DNA from 2 places in the Arthrobacter sp. R3-55 genome. Region 1 is predicted to be linked to the other one. Evidence: predicted binding sites of a transcription regulator. Region 1 holds the regulator's gene; the other holds the start of a gene.

What was found. The regulator Rex, encoded in region 1, represses fermentation and respiration genes when NADH is low (regulators of the CRP and FNR family bind a similar motif). The targets are predictions, from matches to a motif close to CTTGTGAANNNNTTCACAAG.
Region 2: the regulator Rex is predicted to act here: its motif matches at 4,356-4,375, upstream of M1D51_RS09005 (glyceraldehyde-3-phosphate dehydrogenase).

Annotation. Positions count from the first base shown of each region.
Region 1 covers NZ_CP096423.1:971,736-979,524, forward strand. Annotated here, with positions in the region: gene M1D51_RS04630 (helix-turn-helix domain-containing protein) at 1-132, shown strand, start outside; gene M1D51_RS04635 (30S ribosomal protein bS22) at 297-395, shown strand; gene M1D51_RS04640 (DUF559 domain-containing protein) at 620-1,582, opposite strand; gene M1D51_RS04645 (HAD family hydrolase) at 1,731-2,564, opposite strand; gene M1D51_RS04650 (glutaredoxin family protein) at 2,884-3,138, shown strand; gene M1D51_RS04655 (redox-sensing transcriptional repressor Rex) at 3,215-3,922, shown strand; gene M1D51_RS04660 (hypothetical protein) at 3,965-4,738, opposite strand; gene M1D51_RS04665 (hypothetical protein) at 5,000-5,719, opposite strand; gene M1D51_RS04670 (YceI family protein) at 5,975-6,526, opposite strand; gene M1D51_RS04675 (histidine phosphatase family protein) at 6,734-7,399, shown strand; gene M1D51_RS04680 (TlpA family protein disulfide reductase) at 7,403-7,789, shown strand, end outside.
Region 2 covers NZ_CP096423.1:1,920,950-1,928,738, forward strand. Annotated here, with positions in the region: gene cysK (cysteine synthase A) at 1-606, opposite strand, end outside; gene msrA (peptide-methionine (S)-S-oxide reductase MsrA) at 673-1,197, opposite strand; gene M1D51_RS08985 (Nif3-like dinuclear metal center hexameric protein) at 1,333-2,262, shown strand; gene M1D51_RS08990 (zinc ribbon domain-containing protein) at 2,354-3,091, shown strand; gene M1D51_RS08995 (YaaA family protein) at 3,119-3,883, opposite strand; RNA gene rnpB (RNase P RNA component class A) at 3,942-4,333, shown strand; gene M1D51_RS09005 (glyceraldehyde-3-phosphate dehydrogenase) at 4,634-6,085, shown strand; gene M1D51_RS09010 (hypothetical protein) at 6,158-6,367, shown strand; gene M1D51_RS09015 (HNH endonuclease family protein) at 6,484-7,284, shown strand; gene M1D51_RS09020 (acyltransferase domain-containing protein) at 7,269-7,789, opposite strand, start outside.

The DNA.
Region 1 (7,789 bases):
ACCGTGTATCGCCTGGTCCACTCAGGGGAAATGCCCGCCGTCAGGTTTGGCCGTTCCTTCAGGGTTCCTGAAGAGGCTGTAGCCCAGTACCTCAAGGGTGCTGTGGTGGATGGGCAATCCGAGACCGCCTGAGGCTCCATGGGTCCGTCCCGCGGACCATGGTCACAGGGTGCCCCTTTGAAGCGGTACTCTGTTAAGGAACGTTTTACGTCAATGTAAGAATCTGTCAGTTGTACTTGTCTGCTTCCGCGGATCTGTTCCAACAGACAGGAACTTCTAGTTTGTAAGGAACTTTCGTGGGTTCAGTTATTAAGAAGCGCCGCAAGCGTATGGCCAAGAAGAAGCACCGCAAGCTGCTTCGCAAGACCCGCCACCAGCGTCGCAATAAGAAGTAGAGATACTTCATCAAGCGTGAATGCCCGTTGCCTCTCGAGGCGGCGGGCATTTTTGCACCCTCTTCCACATCCCTCGGGTTTGATGCTGGCCCTCTTGCAGGTCCCTCGGGTTTGACGCCAACCCTCTTGCAGGTCCCTCGGGTTTGAGGCCAACCCTCTTCCACATCCCTCGGGTTTGGCGCCGACCCTCTTTCACGTCCCTCGGGTTTGTGGCCGGCCCTCTTTCACGTCCCTCGGGAAAAGCCTGAACTGACCGCAGGATCCTGCCATGCTGACCGCAAAGCACCCTTGATCTTCTGGGTGGCTGACCGAAAGTTGTCCGCCAGGTCATCTTTACCGAACTTGAGGACTACCCAGCCCGCTGCTTCAAATGCCTTGTCGCGTCGCCGATCACTATAGATCTGTTCCCGCCCGAGGTGGTGACCGCCGTCGTACTGTAGTGCAAGGCGTCGAGATCGGAAGCCCAAGTCTGCGGACGGCGAGAATGGGTCCTTGGGGCGGAGATGCACCTGTAACTCCGGTTCGGGAATGCCGGCGTCCAACATCGCCAGGCGGAGCAGTGACTCCGGCGCGGAATCGGAGCCGATACGCATCAAGTCGAGGGCTTCTCTTGCCCGAACAACGCCCTGCAGGTTCTTGTGCTTGTCCACTAACCGGCGGAGCGCGTCCGGTGTGGTGAAAGGGGTATCGCGATCCTCGAATTCCGAGCGGGGCTTGCGGATGAGTTCGTCGCCCATGCAGACGAGCTCAGGAAGCGGAAGGCGCCTGGCGAGATCTAACCAGGTCCGCGCTCTGGTGCTCATTCGGATGCCGTCGACCCACTCGATCTCGTCGGCGAAGGCTACCAGCGTATGTCCGATCACTCCTTTGCGCCGCACCGGCGGGAGGTGCCTCGGCTTGCTGAGATGCAGTTCGTTGGAATCTGACAACCACGGTGGAAGGGATGCTCCATACAGTCTCGCGGCCGTCACATGGGAGATCCAGGCGCCAGGACTTGCTGCCGACAGCGATCGTGCTGCCGCCGACAGTTCGAAATCCCAGTCCGACGGCCGATAAAGGCCGCGGCTGACCCCCAGTATTTTGCTGCGATTCCAGAGGTGCGATTGCTTCAGGCCTGCGGCCTCGGCCTCGGCGAGAGTAAACGGCGCGTCGATCATTTGGAGCGGGAGGGGTGCGGCTTTTTGCATAACTGGCATTCTTGCCCAGAAACGCCTCAGGCATGGGAAGTTATCCACAGGTCGCTAAAGCCGTTGTCGGGATCTGGCAGAGGGTTGGGTTGATGCCCGAGGGATGTGGCAGAGGGTTGGGTTGATGCCCGAGGGATGAGGGAGAGGGTCAGATGCGGGGGCCGCGGAACCGTGAAAAGCCACGCCACAGTCCGTACACCGCTCCGCCCACCGTGGCGGCCTTTAGCCCTAGAGTTGCTGCCCGGCGGCCGGCGCGGAAGTCGTAAACGGGCCAGTTATTCTCACGGGCATGCCGCCGCAGCTTCGCATCGGGGTTGATGACCACGGGATGGCCCACCATGGTAAGCAAGGGGATGTCGTTGGCGGAATCGCTGTAAGCCCAGCAGTGGTCCAGGTCCAGACCTTCCCTGTCTGCCACGATCTGGACTGCGACTGCTTTCGCGGGGCCGTGCAGAATATCTCCCACGAGCTTCCCTGTGTACATGCCATCTTCCACTTCACCCACTGTGCCAAGGGCGCCGGTCAGTCCGAGCCGTGTGGAAATGACGGTTGCCACCTCGATGGGTGTGGCCGTTACGAGCCAGACTTTGCGTCCCACCCTGAGATGCTGCTCCGCCAAGGCCTTGGTTCCAGGCCAGATCCGCGACTCGATCATTTCGTCGTAGACCTCCTCGCCCAAGGCTTTGATGTCATCCACCGTGATACCGGAGGCAAGGGTCAATGCTGAGTCACGGACGGAGTGGACGTCGTCCATGTTCTCGCCGCGCATGACGAACTTGAATTGTTTCCATGCGAAACCCGCGGCTTGCGACAGCGTGAAGGCTTTGCGTTCGTACATCTTGCGGGCTACGTGGAAGAGGCTGGCGCCCTTCATCAAAGTGTTATCAACGTCGAAGAATGCGGCTTCACCTATGCGCTTATGCACGATGTCCTTCTGCACCAAGGCATCTGCGACCACGGCGGCGTTCTTCTCCTCGGGCATGCCTTGAGTCTAGTCAATAGCCGGGGCCGGTGTTGAGGGCGCACGGGTGGGATAGGCGCGGGATGTGGGAGAGGGACGGTGGGGAGGGGGTGGGATGTGGAAGAGGGCGGTGGGATAGGCGCGGGATGTGGGAGAGGGACGGTGGGATAGGCGCGGGATGTGGGAGAGGGACGGTGGGGAGGGGGTGGGATGTGGGAGAGGGACGGTGGGGAGGGGGTGGGATGTGGGAGAGGGACGGTGGGGAGGGGGTGGGATGTGGGAGAGGGACGGTGGGGAGGGGGTGGGATGTGGGAGAGGGTTGGGCCGGTACCTTAGATGCATGGCTCTTCCCGACGTTGTCCTCCTGACCAAAGCTGACTGCCACCTGTGCACCGAGGCGCGTGCCGCCGTCGAGCGTGTCACAAAAAGTCTTGGCGTGCAGTGGACCGAACAAGGGATCGACGGCGACCCGCAACTGCAGCAGCGCTTCGCGGAGGAGATTCCCGTGGTGCTGGTCAATGGTATCCAGCGTGATTTCTGGAAGATCGACGAGGAACGGCTTACCCGCACCCTGAAGAAGGTCCTGGAGGACTGAAGGTGGGGTTACCCGCTAGTAGTTGCTTTTGTTGACTCCGGCCGGGGGTCATAGAGTGGAACAACAAAGCGACGCAATGGAGAATACCGTGACTGCGCTGGAACCGTCCCCGGAGGCTGCCGCCGGGGACAACGAACCTGCCACCAAGCAGATCCCGCCCGCGGCTGTGGCCCGGATGACTCTCTATTTGCGCGCGCTGAACTCTTTGCTGGCTGAAGGCGTGGAGCGGGTGTCGTCGGAGGCGCTGGCCGAGGCCTCGGGCGTCAGCTCATCCACACTGCGCAAGGACCTCTCGTACGTGGGCTCCTACGGGACACGCGGTGTCGGCTATGAAGTCCAATACCTCAGCCGCCACATTGCCGCCGCTCTAGGCCTGACGCACGACTGGAAGGTCGCGATTGTGGGCGCCGGTAACCTCGGCAAAGCCTTGGCACGCTATGGCGGCTTTGAGTCCCGGGGTTTTGACGTCGTAGCGATCTTTGACGCCGACCCCATGGTGATCGGCAACGAAGTGGGCTGGTTGCGCGTCAGTGACTCGGCGGAACTTGAGCGGGTTCTGGAGAGAACCCACACCAACATGGTGGTGCTGGCGTTGCCGGCCACAGTAGCCCAGGCTGTGTGCGACCGCGTGATTGCCGCCGGCATCCGGAGCATCCTGAGCTTTGCGCCGGTGCTGTTGCAGGTCCCTCCGCATGTGAACCTTCGCAAGGTGGACATGGCCACGGAGCTTCAAATTTTGGCGTATCACGCACAACGGGCGCAGACACCGGGCCAGGCTGTTTAGCCTTCGCCGGGTCCACGCCCGCATTTGGGTATTCGGAAGTGCTTAGCGGCCGTACGGGTTCTGGTACGGGTTGCCGAACGGCTGTGCCTTGCGGAAGTAAGGAGCCGACGCCGGCAGGTACAGCATGACGATCGCAGCAACGCCCAGCAGGATCACGATCAGCTGCAGGATGCCGTACGTGGCACCAAACTGGAACAGGCTGGTGAGACCCAGGACGGAGATTGCGGCGAAGACGGTGCCCAAGATTCGGGCCCAGTTCTTGCCCTTGCGAACAGGGAAAGCGACCAGCGCGTAGAGCCCAAGGCCCACGATGGCGCCGACTACCGCGCTGACGCCGATCACGCCGCGCATGCCTTCCATGGATCCCGCGGGGATGTCGGTGCCCTGCTGGGATGCCTGCTGGTTCATGGCGTTGATGAAAGCATCAGCTCCGGTGGTGGCCAACAACAGTGAGCTGATGGCGGAGAGAATACCGGCTGCAATGATCATCCAGAAGGCGTAGTTCACCATGGGCGGGACAGCGGTGGGGCCCGGTTGCTGGCTGGGCCAGTTGGTGTCCTGGCCGTATTGCGGAGCGCTAGGCGCCTGGCCGTAGGGGGAGGACTGCTGGCCGTACTGAGGAGCGGCGGGCTGGCCGTACTGCGGTGCGGCGGGGCTCTGCTGGCCGTACTGCGGCGCGGAAGGCTGGCCGTACTGCGGTGCAGCGGGGCTCTGCTGGCCGTACTGCGGCGCTGAGGGAGCAGCGGGCTGGGTGCCCGGCTGCTCGGGCTGGTTGGCATCGCCCGGGTTTGACGGCGGGTACGGAGGGTTGCTCATGGCATTCCTTTGCTTGTTCGACTGCTGGTGCGGCCGCCGGGATCAGCAAAATGACCCTGCCCCCAGCGTGGTTCTGCTTCCACCGTACCTCCCGGGTCTGACGCTGCAGATGATCCCACGCAGGAATTTCCTGCTCAAGGCAAAAATCATCATCTTGGCTTACGCCTGCATGATGAAGGCCGCGGTAATCCGGGAGGATTGACCGCGGCCTTCTGCGCACATGCAGCCGTTCAATGAACGACGACGACACTTGCGTCTGCGCTATACGTGACCTTTGACTGCCTTGAACCAAAGCTGTGAATTGGGGAGCCACATCAGGACTACGGCTACCGCGCTGACGAGGAAGCCGAACCAGTTGCTGCCCAGGCCCGTGCTGGATCCTCCTGCGCTGGCGGCACTGAAGATGGTGAGCAGCAAGGAAATTCCAGCCACGACGGTGAGGGCGAGCCGGGCCCACTCCTTCCCCTCCTTCATCTTCATGGCCAGGACCACCTGGGCCGCAGCTACAGCGAGGGTGAGGATGAGGATGATCAAGAGGATCCCCGCAACGCCGGGGGCGAAGGCGAAGAGCGCGATGATGGCAAAGAAGCCGATGAGTCCGAACAGGAGGCCCAGGAGTCCGGAGATCACCCAGATGAAGTAGGAAACCTTCAGCTCGGTGGGGAGGCCCTGGGTCTTGAACATTCCAGAGAAGCCGCCCTGGGGCATGACGTCATTGAAGTTGCGGGGCCCGTCGGTGGGCATTTCGAAGTGGAAACCGGGTTGCCCCGGGCGTGAACCGGGCGGGGTCTGGCCGGGCGGGGTCTGGCCCGGCGGGGTCTGGCCGGGCTGGGAATACTGCCCCGGTTGCGACGGCGGCTGGTAACCCTGGGGTGGCTGGTAGCCCTGCGGAGGCTGGTAACCCGCAGGAGGAACATTGCCGGGCTGCGGAGGCTGGGAGCCGGGCTGCTGTGGCTGTGGTGCTTCGTCTGGGGTACTCATGGCATCACTGTAGACCGCGGGTTGAGGGTTGCATAGGAACTTCGGAGCCAACTCGCAGGTAAATACAGGCTGTTTGCCGAACAATTGCGGGGTGCCTTACGGATATGCGAAACGGCGCCCCCACAGAGTGAACTGCGGAGGGCGCCGTTTGGCATGCTGCGCTTGGGATCAGCGTCTTGTTGGTCAGCCGCGGCGTTGTGCGGCGGGGATAACGAACAAGGGCGGGACCCATGCACCCGGGCCGGGAGGGAGGGACTATGCGGCAGCCGGTGCGATGAAAGCGAGCTCCAAGTTGATGACAACCTTGTCGCTGACCAGGACGCCACCGGCTTCGAGGACGGCGTTCCAGGTGAGGCCGAAGTCCTTGCGGCTGATGGTGGTTTCGCCGGAGACGCCCGCACGGGTGTTGCCGAAGGGATCCACTGCGACACCGTTGAATTCGGTCTCGATGGAAACCTCCTTGGTCACACCCTTGATTGTGAGATCGCCCACGAGGTCGAAGCTGTTGCCGTTGGCCTTGACGTGGCGGGAGACGAAGGTGATTTCCGGGAACTTCTCCACATCGAAGAAGTCTTCGCCCTTGACGTGGCCATCGCGGTTGACGTCGCCGGAGTCGAAGCTGGCGGTCTGGATGGTGGCGTTGACCTTGGAATCGGTCAGGGTTTCGCCGACCTCGAGGGTGGCCGAGGCGTCCTTGAACTGGCCGCGGACCTTGCTGATACCTGCGTGGCGGACGGTGAAGCCGATCTCGCTGTGGGAAGCGTCGAGGGTCCAGGTGCCGGTGGTGACGGAAGCGGGGAGAGTCATCATGGTGTTGCTCCTATATCGATTGGTAGGTACTGCGTGCTTGCCCGGTCTGGTCGATTGCTTGAAACGTCAACCGAGCTTCGTGTCCAGTATAAACATGCATATGCATCTTTTATTCCAACTCCGGGGAACATTTCGGAAAAACTTTGAGTTCTACTAGCGGTAGAAGATTTCGGATCGTCCCGCTTCTTTGAGAAACTGGTAAACATGCCCCAAGCAACTGTCCACCTGCTTCGCCATGGCGAGGTCCATAATCCCGACGGCGTCCTGTACGGTCGCCTGCCGGAATTCCACCTCTCCGAACGTGGCCGGGAGATGGCCCGGATGCTGGCCGACCACTTTGTGGCACGTGCCGCCCAGGGCGCCAAGATTGTCCACTTGGTGGCCTCGCCGCTGACCCGTGCCCAGGAAACAGCCATGCCCACGGCAGAGGCGTTGAACCTGGAGATCACCACGGAGCCCCGCATCATCGAGGCCGAGAACCACTTTGAGGGGCTCCACCCCACCAGGAGCGAGTTCCTTAAGCCCAAGCACTGGCTCTATTTCCGGAATCCGCTGCGTCCCTCCTGGGGCGAGCCGTACAAGCAGCAAGCGGCACGGGTGCTGGCTGCTGTTGAGGACGCCCGGGCCAAGGCAGTTGAACTGGGCGGTGATGGCGCCGAAGCCATCCTGGTCAGCCACCAGCTTCCCATTTGGTCAACCCGCTTGACGGCAGAGGGACGCCGGCTGGCACACGATCCCCGCAAGCGCGAATGCACCCTCACATCCCTGACCTCTTTGACGCTGGATGGGAACGGCAAGATCGTGCGGGTTGAGTACACCGAACCCGCAGCCGTCCTGCTTCCCGGCGCGGCGAGCACCCCGGGGGCATAGAAGATGGACAACAACCTCTCACGTCGCAGCGCGTTGACTGCAGGCGGCGTCCTCCTGGCAGGACTGACCATGGGCCTGTCCGCCTGCGCGCAGGAAGATTCCCTGGCCAAGCAAGCCAAGGCGGGCGACAACAAAAACTACGTAGCCGGCGATGGTTCGGTGACGGAGTTCGCCAAGGCGGACCGTGCCGCGCCAGTGGCACTCAAAGGCACCCTCTTTAATGGGGAAACGGTCAAGCCCGAGGACCTCAAGGGCAAAGTCACTGTCCTGAACTTCTGGTTCGCTGCCTGTGCACCTTGTCGCATCGAGGCGCCCCAGCTGGAAGCGCTGCACCAGGACTTCAAGGACCAGGGTGTCCAGTTCTTCGGCGTCAACCTGCGCGACGAACAA
Region 2 (7,789 bases), 950 kb from region 1:
AGCGACAATCTGAACGCCCGGCTTGCGTTCCTTGAGGACCTGCCCGACGCCGGTGATGGTTCCACCGGTGCCAACGCCGGCAACAAAGATGTCCACTTCGCCGTCGGTGTCTTCCCAGACTTCCTCAGCGGTGGTGGCACGGTGGATCGCCGGGTTGGCTTCGTTGGCGAACTGCTGGGCCCAGATGGAGTTCTCCGTGTTGGCCACGATTTCCTGGGCCTTCTCGACGGCGCCCCGCATGCCTTCAGAGCCTGGCGTCAAGACAATTTCGGCACCGTAAGCGCGCAGCATGACCCGGCGCTCGGTGGACATGGTCTCCGGCATGGTCAGGATGACCTTGTAGCCACGAGCTGCACCAACCAATGCCAGGGCGATGCCGGTGTTGCCGGAAGTACCTTCTACGATGGTTCCGCCGGGCTTCAAGGCGCCGGACTTCTCGGCTGCGTCAATAATGGCCACACCGATGCGGTCCTTGACGCTGTTGGCCGGGTTGTAGAACTCGAGCTTGACCGCAACCGTGGCGTCGAGGCCTTCGGTAAGCCGGTTCAACCGGACCAGCGGTGTGCGGCCTACCAGCTGCGTGACGTCGTCGTAGATCCTTGCCATGAAAATTACGCCTATCTCTGAAGAGGGATTGCTGAGGTCAGCCTAACCAGCCGGGTCGAAACACCGCTAAGCAGTAAGCCATGCAGAGTAATATTTCCGGGCCTTGGCCAGTTTCGGGTTAATAATCACCTGGCAATATCCCTGATACGGGAATTTGGCGTAGTAATTCTGGTGAACTTCCTCGGCCTCATGGAACTCGGGCAGGCGGCTGACTTCGGTCACAATCGGATCGGACCAGAGGGCCTGTGCGCGCTCAATGGCCTCTTCGAACAGGACCTTCTCCTCCGTCGTGGTGTAGAACATCGAGGACCGGTACTGGGTGCCAACGTCATAACCTTGCCGGTTCAGGGTGGTGGGGTCATGCAGGGCAAAGAACATGTCCAGGATGACCTCTTCGGGGACGACGGTTTCGTCGAACGTTACGGCCACCACTTCAGCATGTCCCGTGGTTCCGGAGCAGACCTGGTAGTAATCGGGATTACGGACGTGGCCGCCTGTGTAGCCCGAGACAACCGAGCTGACACCGCGGGTTTTCTGGTAAACGGCGTCCAGGCACCAGAAGCAGCCACCGCCAAGTACGAAAGTTTTCATGTTCTCTTCAATGGATGGGAGGGCTTGATGATTCCCGCTTCACCTTACGGGAGAATTACGGCACCCGGCAGGGACTCCGGGTGGTAGGAGTGCCTCATCCGCCGTTGGAGGGAAGAAATAGGGAAGAATAAGAGCATGGAAGCAGCAAACACCGGCATTTCTGATGCGGATTCGGTCGATGATGACCAAACAGTTGAAGAGGACCAAACAGCTGAGGCCAGTGGCGACCCCACGCTTGGCCAGGTATTGCTGGCCGTCGAAGAACTCTGGCCTGAGTCATTGGCCGAGGACTGGGACGAAGTGGGTTTGGTGGTGGGGCGCCCCAATGTTCCCGTAACCAAGGTCCTTTTTGCAGTCGACCCCACGTTGGCAGTCATAGATGAAGCCATTCAGTGGGGTGCCGGGCTGCTGATCACCCACCATCCCCTACTCCTTAAGGGAGTGAACTCCGTGGCGGCCACCTCCGCCAAGGGCCTGGCAGTCCATCGGTTGATCGAAGCCGGAACCGGGCTCCTGACCGTCCATACCAACGGGGACTCCGCGGTGGGGGGAGTCTCGGACGTCCTTGCTGACGCCTTCGGGCTGGAAAATGTGGAGCCGTTGACTCCCGCTGCCCATGGTTTACCGGAAGAGGGCATCGGTCGCGTGGGCGACCTTTCGGAACTGGCCACGCTTGGCGATTTCGCCGCGAAGGTCTTCGAAATGCTTCCCGCAGTGGCCGGCGGTGTCCGCGTTGCCGGAGACAAGGACGGACTGGTGCGGCGGGTTGCCGTGTGCGGCGGCGCCGGCGATAGCCTCCTTGATGCGGTCAGGGCCAGCAATGCGGACGTGTATGTGACCGCTGACATGCGCCACCATCCGGCCTCCGAAGCCCGCGAAGGTGCAAGCAACGGGCGCCCCTACCTGATCGACGTTTCGCACTTCGCCAGCGAGTGGCTGTGGTTGCCGGCCGCGGCCGAAGCGCTGGGCAACGTGCTTGCGGACCAGGGTTACGACGTCGAAATCCGGGTCAGCAGCACCAACAGCGATCCTTGGGACTTCATACTCACTCCCGGCGGGGACTAGAGTCTAGAAGGATACGGACAGCCCTCACGGAATGGGGGCACGTCCGGCCGGAACTGATCCCCAGGCCCGGCGGCGACAAGCGGAGGTAAGCGTGGCGAAAGCAGCACCGGCAGAACAATTGAAATTGCTTGAACTGCAGGGGCTGGATGCCAAGCTCAAGTCGTTGGCCGGCCGTCGGAAGGTCTTGGAAACGGATCCCAGGATCACGGACCTGACGGATGCGTTGAGTGTCGCCAATGGCGAACTCGGAGCGGCCAAAGTTGCTGTCCATGACGCCGAGGCCGAACTGCGCAGGGCGGAAGCGGATGTGGAGCAGGTAGCCACCCGGATAGAACGTGACGAAACACGGCTTAACAGCGGTACCGGCCTGTCCAAGGACCTGGTGGCACTCCAAAGTGACATCGCCTCACTGAATAAGCGCCGCTCGGACCTTGAGGATGTTGAACTCGAGATCCTGGAGCGCCTGGACACACTGCGTGAACGCCAGGCCGCCCAGCAGTCGATCGTTGATGACATCCAGGGCTCATTTGGCAGCATTCGTGCTGAGCTGGATGAAGCCATTGCCGAGATCGCTGCCGAAGAAACCGTGGTCCGGGGTCAACGTGCAGCGTTCGCCGACACCCTGGATGCCGGATTGTTGGCGGTTTACGAGAAGACCATCGCCAAGCGTGGTGTCGGGGCTGCCCGTTTGTTCCACGGCAAGTCCGAAGGCTCGGGCATGATGCTCAGCCCCGGCGACCTTGCCGAGGTCAAAGCCGCAGCCGAGGACGAGATCGTTTACTGCCCGGATTCAGGGGTCATCCTGGTCCGTTCGGCCGAGTGGAACTGACTTAGCCCCGCCCTTCCCGGCCCGGGCTCAGCTGGACAGGATGATGTTCAGCGCGTGGGGCTTGCGGTGCGTGCCCTCAACGAGTTCCGCTGTCCAGACTTCACCGGCGGCCTTCAGGAGCTGACGTGGAGTTGCCGGGGCTTTGCCGCGCCTGGTCAGCAAGTGCCGCGCCAGCTCGCCGCGGGTGTGCTTGGCGAAGTGGCTGACCACCGTGCGCTTGCCGTTTGCCTCATTGAAAACGTTGACATTGACGGTCTGTGCCGCCGGGGGAGCCCAGGCTGCAGCGTAGGTGCTGGAGCGGCAATCGACCAGGAGCTCTCCTTCGCTGCGCGTGGCGAGTGCAGCGTTCAGCTGCGGCTTCCAAAATGAGGCGAGGCGTCCGACGTCGGGCAGTGCCGTTCCCATGGACAGCCGATAAGCGGGCACGTGGTCGCCAAAGCCGATGGCGCCCCACAAGGCTGAGACCACCAGGATGGATTCGGTGGCCTTACGCCGCTGCGTGGGCGTCATGCTGTTGTAGCCCAAGGCGTCGTAAAGAACGCCAGAATAGACCTGGTGCGCCGGCGCGGCCGGTTCTGCGTGGAGTCGGGTATTACGTTCGACGTCGTCCCGCAGCGAGGCTCCGACGCCCAGTAAAGCCAGCGCGTCCTCGTGCGCGCTGACCGTCCCCAGGGCCTCTAGGACTTTTGCCCGGTATGGATTCAGCTCCGGAAAACTGAGGGACTCCCACTCGATGGCGGAACCTTTGGCAGCGGGGGTCTTGCCTTCGGAAGGCGGAAGCAGAATCAGCACCAGCCGATATTACCGCCGGACTTCGGCCGGTCCCAACGCCGGTAGACTGGACAGCGGATGGGTCGACCAGGCGGTCGCGCGTCACGAAAGTGGCTCGAGGAACGTCCGGGCTCCGCAGGGCAGGGTGGTGGGTAACGCCCACTCGGGGTAACCCGCAGGCCAGTGCCACAGAGAACAGACCGCCTGCGCTGCGTGATGGTTTCATCGCGCCGCAGCAGGTAAGGGTGAAACGGTGGTGTAAGAGACCACCAGCTCCCTGGGTGACCGGGGAGGCTAGGTAAACCCCACCCGGAGCAAGGCCAGACAGGACACGTTTGAGGGCTGCCCGCCCGAGTGTCCGGGTAGGCTGCTGGAGGGCGTCGGCAACGGCGTTCGTAGATGGATGGCCGCCACTCCTTTTCCGGTAACGGAAGGGGATGACAGAACCCGGCGTATCGGTCGACCCATCCATTTATGACTGCTGCAAAACCGGCGTGTGAGTGATTTCACGCCTTCGGGCGGCCAATGCTCCCGCCTTCCGCCCTAGAATGGTTACTGAACGTAGATGTTCTGCCGCCGGGACTGCGTTCGCAGCCGGCGGATTTTTCTTTGCTCTCGTTCAAGGCGCTGTGGGTGGACCGAAGCCCGCCGGCGCATGTGCCGCAGGACTACTCCGGGCGGCCGCTGCCATCTGCATACGAGGACGTATGTGGTTGACCCAAGGAAGGTAGTTCTGTGAGCCAGACGTCAGATTCTTGTCTTGATAAGTGGATGGGCCGGGAGGCTCTCGCCGAGGCCATGATTCCGGTGATCGGCCGGCTGTACCGGGAAAACAACGTGGTCACCAGCATCCACGGCCGCAGCTTGATCAACAAGTCCACCATGAACATCCTCAAGGCACACAGATTTGCCCGCCGGATGAGCAACCACGAGCTCCTGCTCGAAGAGACCGCACCCCTGCTGAACGCCCTGTCGGAACTGGAACTCGGCGCAGCAGCCATTGACATTGCCCGTTTGACCGAGAAGTACCGGGCAGAAGGCAATGGCGCCTCCCTGGACGAGTACCTGCGTGCAGAGCTTGCTGAGATCGTGGGCAAGCGCGGCGCTGACGACCGCACCAGCACCGACGTCGTGCTGTACGGCTTTGGCCGCATCGGCCGTCTCCTGGCCCGTATCCTCATCGAAAAGGCCGGCGGAGGCCACGGCCTGCGACTCCGCGCGATCGTCGTGCGCAAGGGCGCGGAGAATGACCTCGTCAAGCGCGCCAGCCTGCTGCGCCGCGATTCCGTCCACGGATCCTTCGAGGGCACCATCCGCGTTGACGAGGAAGCCAACACCATTACCGCCAACGGCGTACAGGTCCAGGTCATCTACTCGGATAACCCTGCCACCGTTGACTACACGGCCTACGGCATCAAGGACGCCCTGGTGGTGGACAACACTGGCCGCTGGCGTGACGCTGAGGGCCTGTCCCAGCACCTGCAAAGCAAGGGTGCTGCCCGCGTCCTGCTGACCGCGCCGGGCAAGGGCGAGCTCAAGAACATCGTCCACGGCATCAACCACCGGGACATCTCGGACGACGACAAGATCGTTACCGCTGCTTCCTGCACCACCAACGCCATCACCCCGGTGCTGAAGGCCATCAACGACAAGTTCGGCATCATCCACGGACACGTGGAAACCGTGCACTCGTTCACCAATGACCAGAACCTGATCGACAACTTCCACAAGGGCGATCGCCGCGGACGCTCCGCTGCGCTGAACATGGTCATCACCGAGACCGGTGCCGCCAAGGCCGTAGCCAAGGCGCTCCCGGAACTCCAGGGCAAGCTGACCGGCAATGCCATCCGTGTTCCTACGCCGGATGTTTCCATGGCAATCCTCAACCTGAACCTTGAAAAGGGCACCACCCGCGACGAGGTCAATGACTTCCTCCGCGAGATGTCCCTGCACTCGGATTTGCGTAAGCAGATCGACTACATCGATTCTCCCGATGTTGTCTCCACGGACTTCGTTGGTTCGCGCCGTGCAGGCATTGTTGACGGCCTCGCTACGATCTCCAACGACAAGAACCTCGTACTCTACGTTTGGTACGACAACGAGTTCGGCTACTCATGCCAGGTTGTCCGTGTCATGGAGGAAATGGCCGGCGTCAACCCGCCGTCGTTCCCTGCCCGCGATGTTGTGGCTCCTATCGCTGTCCTTGAAGGGGCCGGAGCCTAGTACCCGGAAGTATCGGCGGGTTTCCCGGCTGAATCACTGGTATCAGCCGGGAAACCTGACCAAAATGGGTTCATGGAAAATGAATCAACCTTGGAACACGAGACCGCACTGGAACACGCCCTTGACGTGGCCCGGGCCAACCAAAAACAAGCCCAAAAACTCCTGGATCAGGCTGTTGCGGGCAACGCCACCGGTGATGTCACGGACCAACGGGTGGAGCAACTGCGCGGACTCCTCGCGCTGGCAACCGAAGACCTCCAACGCGTGATGCGCGAGCAATAAAACCTGAGATCCTCCTCACGGTGTGACTTCTCCTACACACTGTGGATACCCGCTCTTTCTGTCGGGGCCTTGTCCTACGCTCGTAGGACATGCCTGCCCCCACTGGACGGAGTCTCTTGAGTATCACCTGGTCTGCCTATAAACGCGCCCGCCGCAGATCCCGGCAAGCATGGACGGTTCTTGCCTTGGCTGCCGTCACCATAGTGGCGGGGCTGGCATGGTTCTTCACGGCTGGGCAGTTCAATGCGACAAACACCTGGACGACGGGGCCCAGTGAAGCCCCCGTGTACAACCCACTCTGGATGAAGCCGGTGCGCGGGGCCGCCCCGGTGACGGCCGAAATGGCCTCAGTGGCCCTGGAGCGGCTGCCGGTCAAGGGCAGGGCCCCGAAGACGGACTACGACCGGGCGGCCTTCGGCCAGGCTTGGGCCGATGCCGACCGCAACGGGTGCGACACCAGGAACGACATCCTCCGACGCGACCTTTCAGCTGTGGAGTTCACCGAAGGATCGTCCTGCAAGGTGGCCGGTGGCAGCTTTCACGAACCCTATACCGGGTCGCAGGTGACGTTCAGGCGGGGACAGGACACCAGTGCAGCCGTTCAAATCGACCATGTGGTTGCTTTGGCTGATGCATGGCAAAAAGGTGCACAACAGCTTACTGTCCAGCAGCGCCAGACCTTCGCCAATGATCCTTTGAACCTGATTGCCGCCGATGGTCCCGCGAACGTTAAAAAGGGAGCAGGCGACGCTGCGACGTGGTTGCCGGCCAACAAGAACTTCCGCTGCCACTACGTCGCCCGGCAAATTTCCGTAAAGTCCGCGTACAAGCTTTGGGTAACCCAGCCGGAAAAGGACGCCATGAAAGCCGTCCTGTCCTCCTGCCCCGAGCAGCAGACTATCTACAGCTCGAGGTGACCGTGTCCCAGTTGCCAGGTGCCGCCGTCGTTGATCCTGTCCAGGACCACCCGCTGGAGTGACGTCTCCCGGGGGAGCTTGTCCAAGTCCTTGAGCCCGCGCTGCCGGAACGTGAAGTAGACGGCATCGGTGGGGGCATCAGAGACGCGGTCCAACGTGAAGCGACGGGCGAAAGAGGCAATGTTGCTGCCCGGCAGGCGTTCCGCCAGGTAAGGGTCCAGCATCCAGGAATCACAGGTGGCCACCGTTGCCGGTTTATCCGGGAAAAAGCGCGGGAAAAACGCGCGGGCCTCGGCCAGGCTGGCATCAACAACGGCGGGGGAGAGCCCACCGTCCTCGGGGATGTGTACGCCCAGTACCCACCCGTGATTCCTTACGGACGTCATCGCTTGAGGGTCATCGTTCCGGCCGGGGACCAGGTGGAACTGCAGACGGCCCAGCCTGAAAAGATTCCCTGCCACGTGCAAGGTCAGCCACGCCCAGGTGTCCAGGCCGAAACGGCCGT